DNA from 2 places in the Bacillus thuringiensis genome. Region 1 is predicted to be linked to the other one. Evidence: riboswitches for the same ligand, from Rfam matches in the RefSeq annotation. Region 1 holds a riboswitch; the other holds the start of a gene.

Region 1 (10,589 bases):
ACAAGAACCACCGTAACTCATATTTTCTCCTCCTTTTGGTTTGAAAACTAATAGGTAGTTGATCATTTTAACTGGTTCGTATTATACATTATGTGTATATCCCTTTTTTGAGCATGTCTACATAAAAATAAGTAAAAGCACTCGTTTAAAGAGTGCTTTAAAATGGATACCAAAAGTTTTGAAATACGTTTAATTTTAAATATACCGCAACAATGAATATGAAAACACCGGCAAATAAAGCGATGAAATCTTTACGTTTCGCCTTACTTGTATAAAACCATGTACGTTTATCCTTCTTTCCAAATCCTCTTAAATCCATTGCATTTGAAACCGTATCTATTCTTTCTAGAGAATGAATGATTAGTGGCCAGAAAATTAAAACACGGTTCTTCATACGAACCCATAAACTTGCTTCTCCTTTTTCAAAAGCCACTCCTCTCGCTTCTTGCGCGTGTTTAATAATTTTATACTCAGACTGGATGTCAGGAATATAACGTAGTGCAATATTTATTGCATATGTAATCTTATAATGGATACCAAGTTTACTTAAACTACTTACAAATTCGCTTGGATCTGTCGTGTATATAAAAAGAAGTGTAAATGGTAATAACGTAAAATACTTTAATGAAAGTGTAGCTGCATAAAATAATGTTTCATATGTAATCGTTGCATATCCAATATGTAAAAACGAGGTATATGATTCAGTTAATTCAGATCCATGAGTTGGTGTAATAAATAAAATCATGACAGAGTTTAATAAACTAAATGTAAATATGACACTAAAAACAATTAAAATTTTATGAAATGGAATTTTAGCAATGCTGAGTCCGATACACCCAATGATAAATAATATTAGCAACACCCGAAAATCAAAAAACAAAAAAGTAAGCGTCATACAAAAAATAAATAAAAACAATTTCACTACCCCATCCATACGATGAAAATATGTACTATGCACCTTCCTCCCTCCTATTACTATCTAAATAAAGTTCCATAAATTTTTCCGGACATGCAATCCCACTAAATTTAACAAGCTTGGTTAAAGAACTCTCTCTTAAGTTAGCTATTTGTAACGTTTCTTGATCACCAAATACATTAGACACTGTATTATCCGCAATAATTTCCCCTTCATGTAGAACTACTGCACGGTCTGCATATTCTAGTGCGAGATTCATATCGTGAGTGATAAAAATAAATGAAATACCCTTTTTAGCTAGGTTATTAATAAACGACATAAATTGTTTATAATGATAATAATCTTGTCCCGCTGTCGGTTCATCTAATATGATAAGCTTAGGATTTGTTGTTAATACAGATGCGATTGTTAATCTCTTTTTTTGCCCATAGCTTAGTGCTTGAATTGGCCAATTACGAAATGGATATAAACCACAAATTTTTAAAGTTCCTTCTACTCTATTCTTAATTTCTTCCTTAGAAAAATTATGTAATGTTAATGTAAATGAAACTTCTTCAAAAACAGTAGGCTGTGTAATCATATGATTTGGATTTTGCATCACGTAAGATATGATTTTCCCACGTTTACGAATAGACCAAGAACTAATATTTTCACCTTCTAACAAGATTTTCCCATTTTTTATTTTGTTTATGCCTATAAGACTATGAGCTAATGTGGATTTCCCTGCTCCATTATGTCCCAATAGTGCCACAATTTCTCCTTCATATATTGAAAGGTTTACATTTTCTAATACTTTTTGTTTATTAGGGTATGAAAATGATAAATTCTCCACTTTAAGTAATTCCTTGTTTTTAGTATTACCTTTTAATATGACTTGTTTCTCCATCCACTCTTTTAGAACGTTGCCTATCTTTTCTTTTTGAAGGTTTTCCATTGGATATATTACGTCATTATTACGATCAAAATGTAATCTCTTTAATGCTTCGATGTAAATAGGCTCTCTTAAGCCAATACGTGGCAATATATTTGACGCTAAGATTTCTTTTGGTGTTCCTATTGCAATGACTTTACCTTCATCAATTAATATAACTTTGTCTAAATCCAGCTTTAAAATTTCTTCTATCCTATGTTCGATAATGACAATCGTTTTATTATATTGCTCATGTATATCTTTCATAAGTTCTATCGTATGTACGGCGCTTAGTGGATCTAAGTTCGCTAACGGTTCATCGAACAATAATATATCCGCATTTGTTGTTAATAAACCAGCAAGAGAAACTGTTTGCTTTTGACCTCCTGATAATTCATGTGGACTTTGTTTATGAAACGTATGCATCTTCACCTTTCTTAATGAGTCCGAAACAATCTTTTTCATGTCATCTTGATTTACACATTCATTTTCTAAATAAAAAGCTACATCTTCTTCTACTGTCAGACCAATAAATTGAGCATCTTGATCTTGCAAAATTGTTCCCACATTTTTACTCTGCTCGAAAATGCTGCCTTTTCGCGGATCTTTTCCAGCAATTAAAACGTTACCAGTACTAATCCCTTCATAAGAAAATGGGATTAGCCCATTGATACAATGAGCTAATGTCGACTTTCCTGAACCACTTCGTCCAGCAATTAGCACCTTTTCTCCAGGGTATATATGAAAGGTAATATCACTTAAAGTAGGCTGCGCAGCATGCCCATATTGAAAGGTAAATTGTTCAAACGAAATAATTGGTTGCATGTTAACATCCCTACTTTTCAATTTTTAAATGTGTATGTTTCTTATTAGATTTTGCCAAGCCAATTGTAAGTGGCAATCCAACTACTAAGAAAACGATAACATCGGAAATTGTTGCTCCTAATACTTGTATAACAATTTTGTCAAATGGTTCTCCCATCACAATAATATCGAATGCCCCAGCAAATATAATAGCAATGACAATACCAACTAACCCAGTAATTGCTAAATAAGAAATATGCCCCTTGTTAAACGACCCGTTTTTCACACTAAAACCAACTCTTTTTTGAATAAGACCCATCGAAAAACCAATAATCCCTGAACTAATAACCCAGCCCCACCAAATCCCCCAGCCAGCAATCGTATCTGTTACTGTATGACCTATAAGTCCGATTAACAGTCCTGCCACTGGACCAAATAATGCTCCAAAAACAGTTAATATAGCTAATGCTGGTTTAATAAATGTATTCGGTGCAATAGAAAATCCCCAAAGTCCTAATATCCCGTATAATGCTGCTCCAATACCGATTGCTACTACTAACTTTGTTGATAATTTGTTCATTACAATTCCCCTCTCATATTAGTCAACTTTTATTACTCTATATTTAATTTAAAAATGAATTATGCATCTACACTCCCTTTCTATACAACAAAAAATGACCTCTTATATAAGAGGTCATTTTCTTTCACGTTCAAGAATCCTCTTATCTTTCAAAAAACACAACGTGTCCTCTGCGGAATTAGCACCTTCCTATAAAATTGCATAGGGGTTGCTGAGGTTTCTTAGGGCCGTTCCCTCCACCTCTCTGGATAAGTATTAATTTGTAATTCGTATTATGGCACTAAAAAGTGTAAATTTCAACACTTTTCTTACTATTTTTATTTTTTGTTAAATGGCACATTTAAATCATTGTTTTCTTATCGGAATTGTGAAATAATGAATTCAAAATCGTTTCGGGAGGAATGCATTATGAAAGTTATTGGTTTGATTGGAGGATTAAGTTGGGAATCTACATCATTATACTATAAACATATTAATACGCTTACACTCTCTCAATACGATCAAAATGCAAAGTTAGTTTTATATAGTATGGATTTTGGTGAAGTAACTACTTTATTACAAAACCATCAATATGAAGAAGTGAAAAATGAACTAGTTACAGTTGCAAAGAAAGTTGAAAAATCTGGGGCTGAATGTTTATTAATGTGTTCAAATACCGTACATCTATTTGCCGAGGAAGTAGAACAAGCAATATCTATCCCGCTTCTTCACATTGGTGATGTAAGTGCTAAAGAAATGGTAGAACAGAATATAAAACGTATCGGACTATTAGGAACAAAACAAACGATGGAGCAAGATTTCTATAAATCACGATTAGCGAAATATAACATTGAGACAATTATCCCAAATGACGAGGAAAGAACTTTTATCCACCATGTCATATTAGATGAATTAAGTAGAGGGATCATTTCAGAAACATCTAAAGAAAAGTTATTACAAATTACAAAATCATTAATTCAAAACGGCGCTGAAGGTATATTATTAGGCTGTACTGAAATACCTTTACTCATCTCCCAAAATGATCTCACTATTCCCGTTTTTGATACTGCTTTTTTACATGCAAATACTGCTGTGCAATTTGCTGGATAGGAATATAAAAGCATAAAGGTGAGAACCTCTATGCTTTTATATTATTACAATTATTTATTTAAAAGAGATTCAATAACTGCAATTGCTTCTTTTGAACCACCACATTCTATAAAGCTATCATTCAGTTTTCTTATACCATTTTTATACTTTTCATTTGAAAGAACATCTGTTACAGCCTCTTTTAAAGTGTGCACATTAACATGTTCTTTCAATAGTCTATGTGCCGCTTCAAGCTCAGTTAATCTTTGCGCTATCATAGGCTGATCTTTATCATGCGGTATTATTACAAATGGGACATTATAATGAATGGCATCGTGTACGCTATTCATACCACCATGTGTAATAAAAACATCTGCTTCATTTAATATTTCTGATTGAGGTACGTATGGAGCAATTATAAAATTATCTGGCGCTTGCTTTATTTTTGAAATATCATTTCTATCACCAATTGCCATTACAACTATCCCATCAAAATCTGAAAAAGTATCAATACAAGTATTAAAGAATGGTTCGAGTCCTTCAAGCAGTGTTCCCATTGAAATGTAAATAACTTTCTTCTCTTTAAGTGATTCCAGTGGAAACTTTATATTTGTTTTACGCTTTGAAATGCTCGGTCCAATAAAAATGTTATTTTCTCCGAACGATTCGCTATTAGGTTGGAAATAACGACTTGTGTATACGAAACAAACATCACCCTTATTATTCATAAATTGAAGATTATTCTTTGGTTTTACTCCAAATTTATGTTCCATCTGATTTAGTAATTTTTCAGAGATCTCCTCTGGTTGGAATGGTATATCTGCATTTGGATGAAAAGGTAATGTCTTCAAAAACTCTGAAGGAATTAAAAATATAGGTGAGGAAACTACACCTGGAACTTGTAAATACTCCTTTACTAACTCTCCCGCGCCAAATATATCATAAATTACGAAATCAAAATTTATACTTTCACATAATTTTTTCGTAATTTCCAATATATATAAAGAAGTTTGAACATGCACATGAAAGAAAGCATTTAACCCAGATGAGGTTTCAGCATCAATAGAAATCTCCTTTAATAGATCCGGATGAGTATGTACAGTAGCTCCTAAATCTTCAATTCTATCCTTAAAGTTTGCCGTTGTAATATAATGTACGTGATCCCCTCGTTCAGTAAAGGCTTTTACTAAATTTAATGTAGGGTTTACATGTCCCTCTGCTGGAAAATTAACCACTAAAATATTTAGCACTTATTCCTCACTCCTTACATTTCACTGTTTTAATTAAGCATACTGTTATTTGTACATGTAATCGTCCCCTAATAGTCCTAAAGTGCTTGTTACATTATGTTGATAAATAATTTTCAGTCATCAACATAAAAAAAGCATCTACCTATGTAGATGCCTAACCGTGATAAGGAGTGTTCTGTGAGGTTAGAACAAGCTTTTCTGCTTGTCCTATGCTATCAATATATGATTTATTTTATAAAATGTGAATCGTTAATAGAATTATTTTATCCATTTTATATGATCAAATGGATAAAATACCATTTCTACCTTACCTATTATATTTGACTCATCAATAAGTCCAAGTGTATTCCTACTATCTTTACTATGATTACGATTATCACCTAACACAAATAATTTATGCGTAGGAACTTTTATTTCTCTAAAATTTGAAAAACGATTGGATACTTGTAACATATCTAAATGTATATACGACTCATCACGCTTTTTACCGTTAATATATACCTCATCCTCTTTTAATTGTATATTATCCCCCGATAATCCAATAATTCGTTTCACATAGTAAATAGGCTCGTCTTCTTTTTTTATGATGACAACATCCCCATAATGAAAAGACGATAAACAGACGTTTACCTTATTAACAAGTATATAATCTTTTTCATTTAAAGTAGGTTGCATCGAAATTCCTTCTACCATACAAAATAAAAATGACTTATTAATAAAAATAACCCCTATTATAATTAAGATGTAGCTACATATGTTCCTCCAATATTTTAGAATAAACAGCTTCATATATACCTCATTTCCAATCTATCCCCAGATAAAAACGCCTCTAGTTCACATGAATGCTAGAGACGTTTCGTCCATTTTAATTCTCTTTAGAGTTATCTGTTTTTGGCGCTTCACCAGTTAATCGCTTATTTTTCAAATCAAAATAAGCATCTAAAACTTCTTTTCCAATATCGGAGTTAATGCCCGATTTATCATTTTCAACCCACGGTACTACAACAGAAAATGCTACTTCTGGATCATCATATGGCGCATATCCAGCCAATGTTAAGTTATAACATTCTCTACGATCGCCTTTCGCATTTCGCCCAATTTCATTTTCTCCACCATATACAGTTTGTGCGGTCCCTGTTTTACCAGCTGGTTTATATGGTGCTTTTTGGAACACTCTTACTCCCGTTCCATCTCCTTCTTGAAATACTTTTCTAAATCCTTCTTTTACTTGATTAATATATTCTTGTTTCATATCGATTCTATTTAAAACAACGGGTTCTATTGATTGTACTACTTTACCAACCTCATCTTTTTGAACGGTTTGTTCTCTAATCTCTTGAACAATTTGTGGTTTCATTCGATACCCTCCATTTGCGATAGTCGAAATATATTGTGCAAGCTGAAGTGGTGTATACGTATCATATTGTCCAATAGAATAATCTAATAAGAAACCAGGCTGATGATCTTTTCTTCCAATTTGTCCTGCAGTTTCATTTGGTAAATCAATACCAGTTTGTACGCCTAATCCAAATTGCCTGAAATAATACCTCATTTTATCAAAATATTCTTGTTTAATATCTAGTGAACTATTTTTCACATAATCCACTCCAGCAATTTTTAATGCTATATTAAACATATAAACGTTTGAAGATACTTGTAACGCTCTTAGATCGTCTATATCACCAAAATTTTTCCAAGACTTCTTCTCCTTAGTTCCTTTAAACTTCATAGGTGCATCATAAAAATGTGTTCCAGGAGTTATTGCATTTGTTTCAAACCCTGTTAACACTGTCGCACCTTTAACCGTTGATCCAAGCTCATAAGAACTAGTCAGCGTGCCTAAAGCGTAATCTTCTACTTCCATTTTCCCGTCTTTTTCTACAAGCTTTTTCCCAGCCATTGATAATACTTGACCATTTTTGGGATTCATCATCACTACGAAAGCACGGTCTAACATTGATTCTGATCCTTTATATTGTTTTAATATTTTTTCTATGCTCTCCTCTACTTTTTTTTGCAATTCCATATCTATTGTTAAAGTTAAATTTTTACCGCTTTTCCCTTCAGTAACAGTTTCCGTTCTAATAGTATTTCCTTGTTTATCAGCAATGCTTCTTACTTCTTTTTTTGTACCATGAAGTACATCTTCGTATTGCTGTTCGATATAACTTTTGCCGACCCTATCATTTCGACTATAATCACGCACTAAATAATAATCTAATCTTTCACGTGGCAATCCTTCATCAGCATTTGAAACGTTACCAAGGACAGAACGGAATAGACCATCATTTACATAGATTCTCTCCCAATCAACTGATGCATCTACCCCTGGGAGGTTCGCTAAATTTTCACTAATCACCGCATATTCCTGTTCACTAACGTCCTTTTTAATAATTTGAGGTGCCATTTGAAAACCTGAGGTCATTTTACTTTTAATAGCTAACACTTCTATATCTTTAGCTGTTAGTTCTTGAAGATTTTTATCTGTAACGCGCTTCCTTTTTAAATCTTCTATTTTTTTGTCTAGCTCTTTTCCGGTAATATCCTTATTTCGGAACTTATCTATTTCTTTTTTGGATACTAAGTCTTGAGCAAGTTCTGGATTTAATTGCATCCAAAAGTCTTTCTTATCAGTCTCAGTTAACTTATCAATATCTTCTTGTGGCATTTCAATAATGTCTGCAAGTTGTCTTGCTGATTTTAATATTTCTTCTTGTTTTACACCTTTCACCTTTGTATATGTAATCGTACGTAAAGACTTATTATCAACTACTGGATTTCCTTCACGATCAAATATTTTCCCACGTGGTACAGAAAGGCCCACGGTTGCATTTTCTCTCTTCTCTACTTCATTTTTATATGTTTCTCCATCAAAAATTTGCACTTTCCCTAACTGAATAATAATGCCAGAAAATAATAAAAATACACAAAGGAATAAAATATTTAACCGGAGAGGTAATACTCTACCACTTTTCTTCTCTTGCTTTTTCACCTCGTCATAATCTCCTCCTTACAATATTCCAAATAATAATCACATTTCTATATTAAAAGTAATGTACATTTTCTATACATTGCTTTGTACAAATATTAATATAATGTTTAAAACTTAATAGAAATTAAAACAAAGGTAAAGAAAAAGTAAAGGTTACTAAATTTAATATAAAAATACCCAATAACAAAAAGCTTAGCTTTCACTAATCGCTTTGTTATTGGGTATTAAGTGATTTAAGAATTACTACTAGTGCGTACTGCTATACATTTATCGTCACAATTCGACAGAGGTTGTTTACTTTGTACTTTCGGTAAGTAAATAGTTACCGTTGTCCCGACACCAACCTCGCTCATGATACTAATTGTCCCTTGATGACTTTCAATAATTTTATAACTTAACATTAATCCAATACCAGTCCCTTTTTCTTTCGTACTATAAAAAGGTTCACCTAATCTCTTAATTCTTTCTTCAGGTATGCCTATTCCTTCATCTATTACATGAATGATGACACCATCATCATTTATTTCTTTTATGTGAATTGAAATTTCCCCACCATTTGGCATAGCTTCGATTGAATTTTGCAAAATATTAATAAATACTTGTTTCAATTGATTTTCTGAGCATTCAATAATTATATCTTTGTCATCCGTAAATAGTTCAACTTGAATATTTGTCATAATTGCTTTTGTATTCATTAACGATACGACATTTTTAAAAATTTGATAAATATTTTTCTTTTCTGTATTTATCTCATCTGTTTTAGCAATTGACAGAAATTCTTGCAGGATCGCTTCTATCCTTTCAATTTCAGAAAGCATAAGATCAAAATATTTTTCTTGATCTTCTTTATTAATTTGGAATAACTGTATAAAACCTTTAATTACAGTTAAAGGATTTCTCACTTCATGAGCTACACCAGCTGCTAATTGACCAATTGCTGCAAGCGTATCTGATTTGTTTAACAATTCTTCTGTCTTTTTTCGCTCTGTAATGTCGCGTACAATAATCATAATTTTATCACGTAATAATGGTAAGCACCTAGCTTCAAAGAAATCAATACTTCCATTAAGTGTGAGTGGATATTCTACAATTACATTCGTTCCTTTTTCCTTCACTTGATTAATGGCTTCCTGAAACTGCTGCGCTACTGAAGATGGTAATACTTCGTAAAACTTTTTTCCCATAAAAGCTTCTGCGGGTACGTAAAACTTCGTAGGAGATCCTGCCTTGTAATCAATAATCGTGCCATCATCTTCTGTTAAGAAACATAAATCTGGTAAAGCTTTAAAAATTAATTCCAGTTCAGATGTTTGTTGTTTTAACTGCTCTTCTATCGCTTTTAAATGCGTAATATCTACACCAACAGCCCAATAACTATATCCTGTTACAGGAAACTGTTCTGATATATTCGACCACATTATTGTTTTGATTTCACCATTTTTACACGTTAAGTGCATTTCCCAATCTCTGAAATTCTTTCCACAAGTTAAAAATTTCTTTTGTATTTGCTGCCGATAACTATGATCAGGATACAATAATTGCAGTGCATTTGGATTTCCAATTATTTCTTCAGCGGTATAACCTGTTACAATTTCACATTCTCGGTTCCACAAAACAAAATCTCCATTATAATCAAGCGCATCGACCATAACAGGCATGTTTTGTAAAATCGTATGTAGTTCCTCCTCTTTTCGAGAAAGCAACGTTGTATTTTTACTTTGAAATACTTTTATTGCGCCATCTAAAATTAAACTTGAGAGCATTTCAAAGTATTTTTGACAACTGAAAATTTCACTTTTTTTGGACCATACAACAAAAGAACCTAAATGTTGATTGTATAAGAAAATGGGGATTTCAATCTTTGGAAGTTTACTCTTTTTTATCTCATTCATTCCGAATGAAAAAACACACTCTTTTTCAGCATCAAGAAGTTGATGTGATATGTTAGTTAATTTATAAAATTGTTCTGCCATGGTTTCTATTGTACTCACATCAATAAGTTCCATTAGCCGCGAATTCATTCCTTTTTCACCTCAATATGTAAAATTAATACAAATCTAAAATTCATA
Region 2 (10,589 bases), 2.4 Mb from region 1:
ATATGTATAGCCTTGCTCCTTTTGAATCTTTTGCAGCAGATGTACAATTTGAATTTGCAATGAAACGTCTAATGCCGAAATTGGTTCATCAAGAATTAATACTTCTGGCTCACATAATAGCGCTCTTGCAATAGCGATACGTTGACGTTGTCCTCCGCTAAATTCATGCGGATATCGATCAATATATCTTCTATCTAATCCAACACGCTCTAGCGCATCACCTGCTACTTTATCCTTCAACCCTTTATCACCTAAACCGAATGAAATATAACCTTCCGTTACGCTATCGCGTACTTTCCAGCGCGGATTTAATGCAGCTGTAGAATCTTGAAAAATGAACTGTACTTTCTGTAAAAACTCTCGCTTATGAGCTGACTTCAGCTTGTGAACGACTTGACCGTTATAATCAATTTCACCAGACGTTGGACTCTCAATCCCTGCTATGAGCTTTCCAAGTGTTGTTTTTCCTGAACCACTTTCACCAATAATGCCAAGTGTTGTTCCTTTCGGGATAGAAAGTGATATGTCTTTTAACGCTGTGATTTCTTTACTTTTACTTCCGTACGTTTTCATTACTTGCTTTACAGTAATTAAATCTGTCGTCATGAGGCATTCACCTTCTCTTTTGATTTCGCTTTATTATGCTCTAGAACATGCTGCCAACAATGTGAACTATGCTCCTTAGAATATGTTGTTCTCTCTGGGAAACGATGAATACATTCTTTTATCGCTACTGGACAACGATTTACAAAAGGACAACCAAAGCTATTTAATGTTTCAATGGAAGGTGTCGTTCCTTCTATAGCACGTAATACCTTTTCGGAATCATCCATATTCGGAATTGCTTGTAATAAACTTTTCGTATATGGATGTTTAGGAGAACCTATTACCTCCTGTATCGTTCCTTTTTCAACGACACGTCCCCCGTACATAACAACTACTCGATCAGCTACTTCACGTACAAGTGCCAAATCATGTGTAATTAATAAAATACTCGTATTTTGTTTTTCTTTTCTTTCTTTTAATAGCCCCATAATTTGTTTCTGAATCGTTACATCTAACGCTGTTGTCGGCTCGTCTGCAATTACAAGCTTTGGATGACAAGCAAACGCAATTGCTAAACAAATACGCTGCCTCATACCTCCGCTTAATTGATGTGGGTACTGTTCAAAGCGTTTCTCTGCTTCATGTATCCCTAAATCTGTTAACAAGTTAATCGCAATTTCCTTTGCTTCTCTTTTCGATTTTTTCTCATGTTGCAAAACTACTTCTGTAATTTGTTTGCCTACCTTCATCGTTGGGTTTAAAGATGAAAGCGGATCTTGAAATATAAAGGAAATATCTTTTCCGCGAATTTGATTCCATTCTGACTCTTGTAAATTCGTTAATTCCTTTGCTTGGAAAGCTATATTTCCATCATCAATATGAATTGATTCTTGATTCAAGCCGATAATGGATTGTGCTGTGACACTTTTTCCTGAACCACTTTCTCCTACAAGTGCAACTATTTCACCTTCGTTAATAGAAAAGGAAACATGTTTCACAATCGCTTGCTTACTATTCTCTTTTTCAACGGCTAACGTTACGTTTTCTAAAGATAAGATTTGTGCCATGTTTTTTCTCCTTTCGATTCCGTTTGACGATTTTTGGATCAATCGCATCTTGCAAACCATCACCAATTGCATTAAATGCGAACATAATGAGTGCAATCATGATTGCCGGGAAAAATAGCTGCCACCATTCTCCGCTCAATAATGTCCCAAGTGCATCATTCGTCATCGTCCCCCAACTTGCCGCTGGTGATTGTACTCCAAGTCCTATAAAGCTTAAAAATGATTCTGAAAAAATAGCTGCTGGAATTGTAAATGATAAATTTACGATAATAATCCCTGTTAAATTCGGAATTAAATGCCCATATATAATTTTCATATGTGATGTACCTAATCGCTCTGCTGCAATAACAAACTCTCGTTGTTTTAAAGACAATACTTGTGCTCGAATGAGACGAGCCATTCCAATCCATCCCGTTAATGCAAGGGCGATAATAATGGTGAAAAGACCTGGTTTCATAACAATTAATAGTAAAATAACAATTAATAAATATGGGATGCCGTATAATACTTCAATTCCTCTTATAATCCACTCATCAATTAACGTTCCAAGGCGATTACGCCCTCTCACATATCCACTAAATCCACCAATCAGTACACCAAGCCCTATATCGAGGGCAGCTGCTACTAATCCAACTGTTAGTGAAATCTTCCCACCAGCCCAAGTACGTGCCCAAATATCTCTCCCTAGATCATCTGTTCCAAACCAATGTTCACTACTCGGCGGTAAATTTGTTGCCTCTTTTACTTGTTCACTCGCAGTAAATGAAGTTAAACTTTCGCCAATAAGCGAGAAAACAATAATTAGCAATAACGTCACTGTTCCTAACACTGCGATTGGATTCGATATAAACTTACGAAACACTTCTTTCTTTCTGCTAATCGTTTGCTGATTTTTATTTATCGTTAATTCTTTTTTCTCTTCTTTCGTTAATAACTGTTCATTAATTTCATAAGCTCCCATTTAAATATCCCCCCTCCTTATGTAATAGAACGAATACGCGGATCAACAATGCGGTGAATAATATCTGTAATGAAAATACAAGCAATTAATAATGCACTATAGAAAATCGTTGTTCCCATAATCACCGGATAGTCTCGGTTAAAAATACTATCTACGAAATATTTTCCTAGGCCAGGAATTGAAAAGATTTTTTCAATAACGAAAGTCCCTGTTAAAAGTCCAGCCATTAACGGTCCCACAAATGTAAGTACTGGAACAATCGCATTTCGAAGAGCATGTCTTATAATAATCTTCTTAATTGGTATACCTTTTGCTCTTGCTAGCTTAATATAATCACTCTGCAGTACTTCGATCATATTAGAACGAACAAACCTTGTAATAACTGCAATTGGCCCTAACGCTAATGCAAAGGATGGCAATACCGTATGTTCGAATGTTCCCCAAGAGGCTACTGGTAAAAACTCAAATTGGATAGCAAATACTTGTATAAATAGTGGTGCTAAAATAAAACTTGGAATAGAAATACCTAGAATTGCGAGCAAACTCACACTATAGTCAATTACTCTCCCATGATATAGAGCAGCAAATGTCCCTGCCGCAATTCCTACCAACAATGAAATAACAAGTGCTTGTAGACCAATAATTGCTGATGGACCAAAGCCAGTTGTTATAATTTCTGATACACCTTGCCCGGTTGATTGAACAGATTCACCAAAATCAAAATGAACTACACCGTCTAAATAAGCAACATATTGATTCCATAACGGTTCATCAAGGTGATACTTCGCTCTCATGTTTTGGATCACTTCTTCAGGAAAGATTTTTGCATCTGATGAAAATGGATCTCCCGGAATAATATGCATAATTAGAAATGTCACTGTCGTAATAACCCATAGTGTGAACACCATAACCGATAATTTTTTAATTACATACACTTCAATAACCCCCTAAACACATGAATTTACTTTGTTTTATGAATGTACTTTTTCCATTACTCCCTTTTCTCTTTTTAGAATACAAAAAGCCTTGATCTTAAAAAATAAGATCAAGGCTTAACAAACAAAGGCCCATCACTTATCTTTCAAGACTTGCTTGCTGGAATTAGCACGGTGTTCCTATTACAGAACCCGCTGCTGAGGTGTCATAGGGCCAGTCCCTCTACCTCTCTGGATAAGTAAATTGCTATATTATTATTTGGTTCAAATTGTATATTTCGAATTATAATTCTGAAAAATTGAAAAGTCAATCAAATTGGATAAATTTAGAAAAATCAGTTTTTAATTCTTTTATCGAAATTACAGTTTTCGGCTTATCATAACAAGAAATGATGTTAAAGGAGTTATAAGATGGATCCCTTACTTCTTGCTACTATAGGATTATCCTTAACTATCGTTATACTTGTCATCATCGGCTTCTATAAACTCTTTATTAAAAAGAAACGTATCACTTCTTTCTTATACCCCTTTCGATAATATTACCGGGCAAACTATTTCCGAATTTCACGAAGAACAGAATATATTAGTATCCGAGGATGCAGACGGAGATGGTAAGAAGAAAAAATAACCTTGCACAGGCAAGGTTATTTTTTCGTTTCTGCTTGAAAACGTTTATAGTATGTCGATGCTGTTGCAAAATTAATTTCTATATCACGAATCAACGATGAATCTTCTTCTTTAGCTAACTTCTGTAATTTTTTCATCGCTTGTTCCGATTCATTCAAGAAACCAACATATACTTCATGTTCTTGCTCTTTCGACTTCGGCACACGAATTTCTTTACGTATATGATCAATATCTTCTAACATGCTCGTTGTTACCTTTTGCACATCTTCTTTATATGTAGCATTCGTTATTTCCTTACCGCCCTTTTCTTTTGCCACTTCAAATAACTGCAGTGCTTTATTAATTTCTTTATTCATTTTTATATCGTATTTTTCATGTACTGCAAGGTATTCTTTCATCTCTTCTGTTTGTTCAGCAGATTGCTCTACCTTTTCTTTCGTTTCTTTCGTATCTTTATTTCCATTACACCCTGCTAGAAGGAGCATACTTCCCATTACAGCAATACCCAAAACCTTCTTCATCTCTTCTTCTCCTTTTATCTACAGCTATTACTCATTATAGTTTCTTTTATCTCCACTTGTTATTATACCGAGAACGCCCTACTTTTTACACTTAAGACGACATCGTAATATATATACCAACATGTTTGTCACAGTATCGTCACTTTATACAAATAACTTTTGCAATGCTTTACTACATCACCTTACAAAACTGTAAGCACACATAAAGAACAAACCATGCTAGACTTACATATGCATAACGCAAACATATGTAAGTTTTTAAGGAGAATCATCTATGTACAACACAATGCCTTTTATGGGAGAAGATATTCGTGTCCTTATTCGCGAAAAATCACTTCATATCGAAAATACAGAGAGCCTTCGCCGCGTATTAAAGAAGAAGCATGCTCCATTTAAGTTAGCTCAATATTTAAAACAACAACATACAAATCAATTTCATACCGTGCTAAATATATCGGATAAATCATTAACAATCGAAATCATCGGTCATGTCTACATTGGAAACTTCGCAGATATCTTAAAAGAAATCCCACGTATACCGAAGATTGCTCCTATTATCGTTAAAAAAGCGTATAAAATTACGGACCATACCGATATTATCGACTGCGGGGAAAAAGAAGTCGATAGTAATCGCTGGGTGTGGGATAAACTTGCTGTTTTATATGATACGATCATGAATAATATGTATGAGGTATTTCAAAAAAATGAAAAAAAGAACTGATTCAAACATTCCCTTTGAATCAGTTCTTTTTTGTTAAGCCTCTAAATTTTGTCTTTGTTGCAGTTCAAACTGCTTCTCACTTCTTCTGGCCATAAATAGATAACATAATACTGCTCCTACTTCACAAAGCGCAATAACAACACCCATCGGTAACGCTGTATTACTCCCACCAATACCTACTAGAGGTGCAACAAGCGCTCCTGAAATGAACTGTAATAAGCCTAATAAAGCTGATGCTGTTCCTGCAGCTTGTTTTTGATTTCTCATCGCTAATGAGAACCCAGTTGTTGATACCACCCCGACACTTGATACAACAAGGAATAACGAACATAAAACACCGATTAAACCTATTCCTAGTACGATTGTCAGTAGTAAAGATAGGCCACCAACAGCTGCGATAATAATACCAGCAACAAATAATGTCTTCTCATTCACTTTCCCCGCTAAACGACCCGTTATCTGACTAGCAATAATAATACCGATGCCGTTAATCGCAAAGAATAAACTAAATTGCTGTGGCGATGCTCCGTATATGTTCTGCAACACAAATGGTGAGCCCGAAATGTATGCAAACATTGCCGCTGTTACTAATCCTTGTGACAATGCATATCCCATAAACAGACGGTCCTTTAACAATTTTCCGTACGTCGCCAAAGTCCCTGACAAACCACCCGTTTCTCTTTCTTCAGGAGGTAATGTTTCACGCAATACAAAAGTAGCTGAGATTAACATGAATACGCTAATTGCTCCAAGAACGATGAAAACACCGCGCCACGTTGTAAACTGTAATAATTGCCCTCCAATGATTGGTGCCAAAATAGGTGCTGCTCCGTTTACTAACATAAGCAGTGAGAAAAACTTCGTCATTTCAGAACCTGAGTACATATCACGTACCATTGCACGTGATATAACAATCCCGGCTGATCCTGAAGCTCCTTGTAGGAAGCGCAATAATACTAATGTCCAAATAGATGGCGCAACAGCACAAAGTAAAGAAGAAGCAATATAAATAATAAGAGCAATAATAAGTGGTTTGCGTCTTCCGTAAATATCGCTAATTGAGCCAACAAATAATTGTCCTACTGACAACCCAAGCAAACAAGCTGTTAATGTAAGCTGCGCTAGGGATGCACCTGTTTGCAAGTCATCCGTTAACTTCGGTAATGAAGGCAAATACATATCAATAGATAATGGCCCAATCGCCGTAAGTGTTCCTAATACAAGAATCATCCATAACCTGTTTGCCTTTACAGGTTTATATATTTCGTGATTAACTTCATTCACTTTTTCAATTCACCCTTTCCTATATACACTGAATCGTAACAATTATAGTTACATCATAAACATACGTCAAGTACAGCGCATTTTCCTCTTTCATAATGTAAAAAAAAGCGATAGAAATTCTATCGCTTTACTTTTTCACATTGCTATTCGTAAATTTAGATACCGAGGCCATCATCTCTCCTGTATCTAAATATGTAATTTGAATTGGGTCTCCTACTTCTGTAAACATAGCATACGGGAATTTCTTCACCGGTATCATAAATACCTTTTGTTCATTCTCTAAAAGTACGTACACGATTGTATTTTCACCTGATTTCTCTTTATATACACGTTGTACAATACCTTCTTTTTGCGCTTCTTTTCCTGTTGAGGTTGGTCTAAAGGTATCACCATTACCACTCATTACGTTTTTATAATTCTCAAGCGCTTCTTTCTGCGAAGAACCTGTCGCAAATATTTTTGCATTAGCAGCATATACAACTGTATGTGCACGTACTAGGCCTCCGTCATCAACAACCGGAATAATCCAAGCTGGTTTTCCGTATACGTTATAAATGACAGGCATTGTCCCATGCCATTTCTCTCTCTTAAAGGAATTATCTACTACTTCTGTAGCTGCTGAACCATCCATAATCCCCTTTACTTCTTTTCCATTATAGTAATATAGCTTGCCTGTGCGTGCATCTACTAATGAATAGCCTAGGGCTGAATCTACTCCTTCTTTTGGAGAAGTAAAGTCTGTAAAATAATACAGTGTTCCATCTTTACCAAAGATCGGGGTCACGCCTTCTTTCGTTCCCCACTCAGTCGGAATTTTCATATCTGTTTGTGAGAATTTCGTATTCCAAAATCCGTGAATATATTTACCAAAGTACGTATTTAACGTAGATGCAGTCTCATGATTTAATACACCATCAACAAATTTAGGTGCCTTTCCTTTATTATATCTTTTCACTTCACCTGTTTGTGCATCTACTACGACAACACCTTCTACCTCAAATCCAGATCTTCCTGAAATAAATTCACCATACGTCATTGTATAATATGGTTTTCCTTTATCATCAACCTCAAATTTAGGTTTTCCTTTAAAGATTAAATTTGGTTCTGCTTGCCTTACCACACGCTCTAACTTATTACCAAAAAACATGCTTGGCACATATTTCATTTTATAACCGAGGTGCAGTTTCGCTTCCGCATCAGGATTCGTACCTGACATCGTTACATACCCTGGAATTGTCTCAGCTTTACGCGCTTTAAAAAATCCTGAAACTTCAATTGGCGCTACATATAAAGCTTCGCCGTTTACCATTTGTGGCGTTAATTCTCCTAGCTCAAAATAAGCTACTTTCGGAATATCACCAAATACTTTTTTCATCTTATTCTCCGCTGTCTTTGGCGGCACTGTAAACGGCTGGTCATTTTCAGTAAATGGCTCTGAAATATCTTTCTCTACCTTAACAACAGAATCATATTTCTTTTGCGAGATTACTATATCGTGCAAATAACCAAAGTAGCCGTAACTTGCGAGTAAAATAAACATTAGAAGTCCTTTTAGCGTACCTTCTAATTTCCCTATTTGATCTTGTGAAAATAAAACAAGCCCAATTAAAATTGCTACTGCAACAGAATAATGAGTAAGAATCGAATCTACTCGATCATCAATTAGCCAAAAGTATTCATAGATTGCAATACCTATCCAAAATAAAACAGGAATAACTAAAATAGATGATTTCTTACCCTTTACAACCTTCTTATCTCCCTTCTTATCCACTGCTCGAAGCTTACTACTGCTTCTTGTCCATGGAATCAAAAACAAAGTAAGAATAGCTAAAACTACAAATTTCATCAAAGGCACTGTCCCCTTTTCTTTTGTATTCCCTTTTAGTATAACAAATAAAGGGTATTAAGGTGAAAATAGGAATAGTTATATTTTTTTACTACTTAATACAATCCCGCTCACTACATATAGAATAGATGCAATATAAAAAATTGTACCAATCGTAAAGAAATCTACTAAATATCCCGTGGCAATAACCGCTACTGCTCCGCCAATGGATGTCCACACATGGTATTTTCCAATCTCATAACCAGCCTTTTCCTGCGCAACCTTTCGTGCTAATGAAGTCTTCTCAGTATTACGCTGCACAGCACCTAAAACTCCCATTACAATTTGAAGAATATACACATGCCATACTTCCGTGGCAATCGGAAAGCAAAGCATTAAGATTGCCATGGACCAAGCGTATATTATTAATAATTTTTTATCCCCTACTTGATCAGATATCTTTCCCACTAGTGGATATACAAGTGCTGATGTTAAAGCAAATAAGCCATACGCCCAGCCAAATTGCGAGAAGCTATTTCCAACGTTTCGAAGCAATAATATATAAAAAGGAAATACCATACTTCCTGCCATCATGATGATACTTTGCGAAGCCACAAATCTTCTATATGTCATTTCGTATACTCCCTATAAAATAAATTCACAAATCTCTCTTCTGAATCTACTTCCTTCTTTTTCTTGAGAAATTCTTCAATACGAGGATATGCCCTCTTTAACTGCTCTTTCGTTGGATAAGAATAATACGGCAAATAGTAACTACCGTTATGCTTTAAAGTAACATCAATCATCTTCCGAATGACATCCTCTGTTTTCTTTATCTCACTCTCTGAGCGTCCCTGGTTAATCAAAAGAACCAGCGCAAACATATCATCTTTCGCATAGGACAAAACTGCATTTTCATTCTTTTCCACGTAACGAATCGTAATGTTGAGTAAATTAAACTCTTCTTCATTTAATGCGTTACGTAAATCATCTATATACTCCGTGAAAGCATCTATAGGCACAAAGTATTCTTGTAACACTTCGGTCCTATTTGGATTTTCATATTCCATAAAAGCACTATCTGATCTCATAACATTATTACGCGTCTCATACTTTCCATCTGTACGTTCAAAATAACCTCTTTGTATATCCCAAAATGTATTCTTTCCCCAATCACTATAACGTGATAACCCAAGTAAAAATTTAGGTGCAGCTATAATATTTTCTTCCTTTAATTCACTGTACTCTTCTCTCATATTTTGATTTTGTGCCAAAGTATAATCCGTCACATACATCTCTTTTAAAAATGAATTTGGAGCAACAGAAATACGCGCTAAGTGCATACGAACATTCTCATCTCTTTTCACTTTCTCTTTGAAATAAGATGCGTATTCTTTATAATCTATCATTCTCGTGTGCATTTCATATAATTCATCATCTGTTAACTTCAGCGTCACATCTAAAATAACTCCAAATAAACCGTAACCACCAATGACATATGGAAATAACTCTACATTTTCTTCTCTACTTACATTACATACCGTGCCATCTGCCATTAACAATCTGAATGACTCTACTGTATCAATTAGTGCCTCATGACGAATATCACGCCCGTGTACATTTACACTTAATGAACCACCAACAGTAAAAATATTTTGAGACTGCATGACCTGTACCGCAAGGCCATATGGATTTATTTTCTTCTGAATATCATTCCACGTGACACCACTTTGAACTGTAATCCGCTTCTTCTCTGGATCGAATTCTAATATTTTATTATATCCTTTCATATCGAGCATCGTGCCATTCGGATAATATGTCTGTCCTCCTTGGCTATGTTGCATGCCTGCAATGGAAATTTTCTCTCCTGAAACTTTTGCATCTCGCACTAATTTTATTAACGAGTGCTCTTCCGTAGCACTTTCAACACGTTTTATTTTTGTCGGAAGCAATTTACCTACATCACTCATAATAGGATGATCAATTTGTTTTTTATACGTATGTACAGACGTTGCAAGCAAAACCGTATATGCGACAATGACCACTGCTATCTTTCTTTTTTTCAAAGGACACTCTCCTTATTAGCAACAAAAAGAGATACC

The links. Region 1 has a riboswitch for S-adenosylmethionine ahead of AC241_RS13190 (ECF-type riboflavin transporter substrate-binding protein). Riboswitches for the same ligand answer to the same signal wherever they lie in the genome.
Region 2: another riboswitch for S-adenosylmethionine. It lies ahead of AC241_RS01055 (ABC transporter permease); the one in region 1 lies ahead of AC241_RS13190 (ECF-type riboflavin transporter substrate-binding protein).

Annotation. Positions count from the first base shown of each region.
Region 1 covers NZ_CP012099.1:2,550,429-2,561,017, reverse strand. The annotation lists gene AC241_RS32905 (YjcZ family sporulation protein) at 1-21, opposite strand, end outside; gene AC241_RS13200 (energy-coupling factor transporter transmembrane component T family protein) at 158-958, opposite strand; gene AC241_RS13195 (ABC transporter ATP-binding protein) at 951-2,651, opposite strand; gene AC241_RS13190 (ECF-type riboflavin transporter substrate-binding protein) at 2,662-3,210, opposite strand; SAM riboswitch class I at 3,350-3,465, opposite strand; gene AC241_RS13185 (aspartate/glutamate racemase family protein) at 3,619-4,299, shown strand; gene AC241_RS13180 (macrolide family glycosyltransferase) at 4,350-5,528, opposite strand; gene lepB (signal peptidase I) at 5,787-6,317, opposite strand; gene AC241_RS13170 (peptidoglycan D,D-transpeptidase FtsI family protein) at 6,394-8,520, opposite strand; gene AC241_RS13165 (PAS domain-containing sensor histidine kinase) at 8,754-10,541, opposite strand.
Region 2 covers NZ_CP012099.1:174,814-185,402, reverse strand. The annotation lists gene AC241_RS01070 (ABC transporter ATP-binding protein) at 1-606, opposite strand, end outside; gene AC241_RS01065 (ABC transporter ATP-binding protein) at 603-1,613, opposite strand; gene AC241_RS01060 (ABC transporter permease) at 1,570-2,574, opposite strand; gene AC241_RS01055 (ABC transporter permease) at 2,592-3,509, opposite strand; SAM riboswitch class I at 3,646-3,751, opposite strand; partial or broken gene AC241_RS01050 (DUF3951 domain-containing protein) at 3,921-4,137, shown strand; gene AC241_RS01045 (hypothetical protein) at 4,154-4,657, opposite strand; gene AC241_RS01040 (hypothetical protein) at 4,932-5,378, shown strand; gene AC241_RS01035 (multidrug effflux MFS transporter) at 5,412-6,671, opposite strand; gene AC241_RS01030 (DUF3981 domain-containing protein) at 6,790-8,508, opposite strand; gene AC241_RS01025 (MFS transporter) at 8,587-9,120, opposite strand; gene AC241_RS01020 (FAD-binding oxidoreductase) at 9,117-10,553, opposite strand.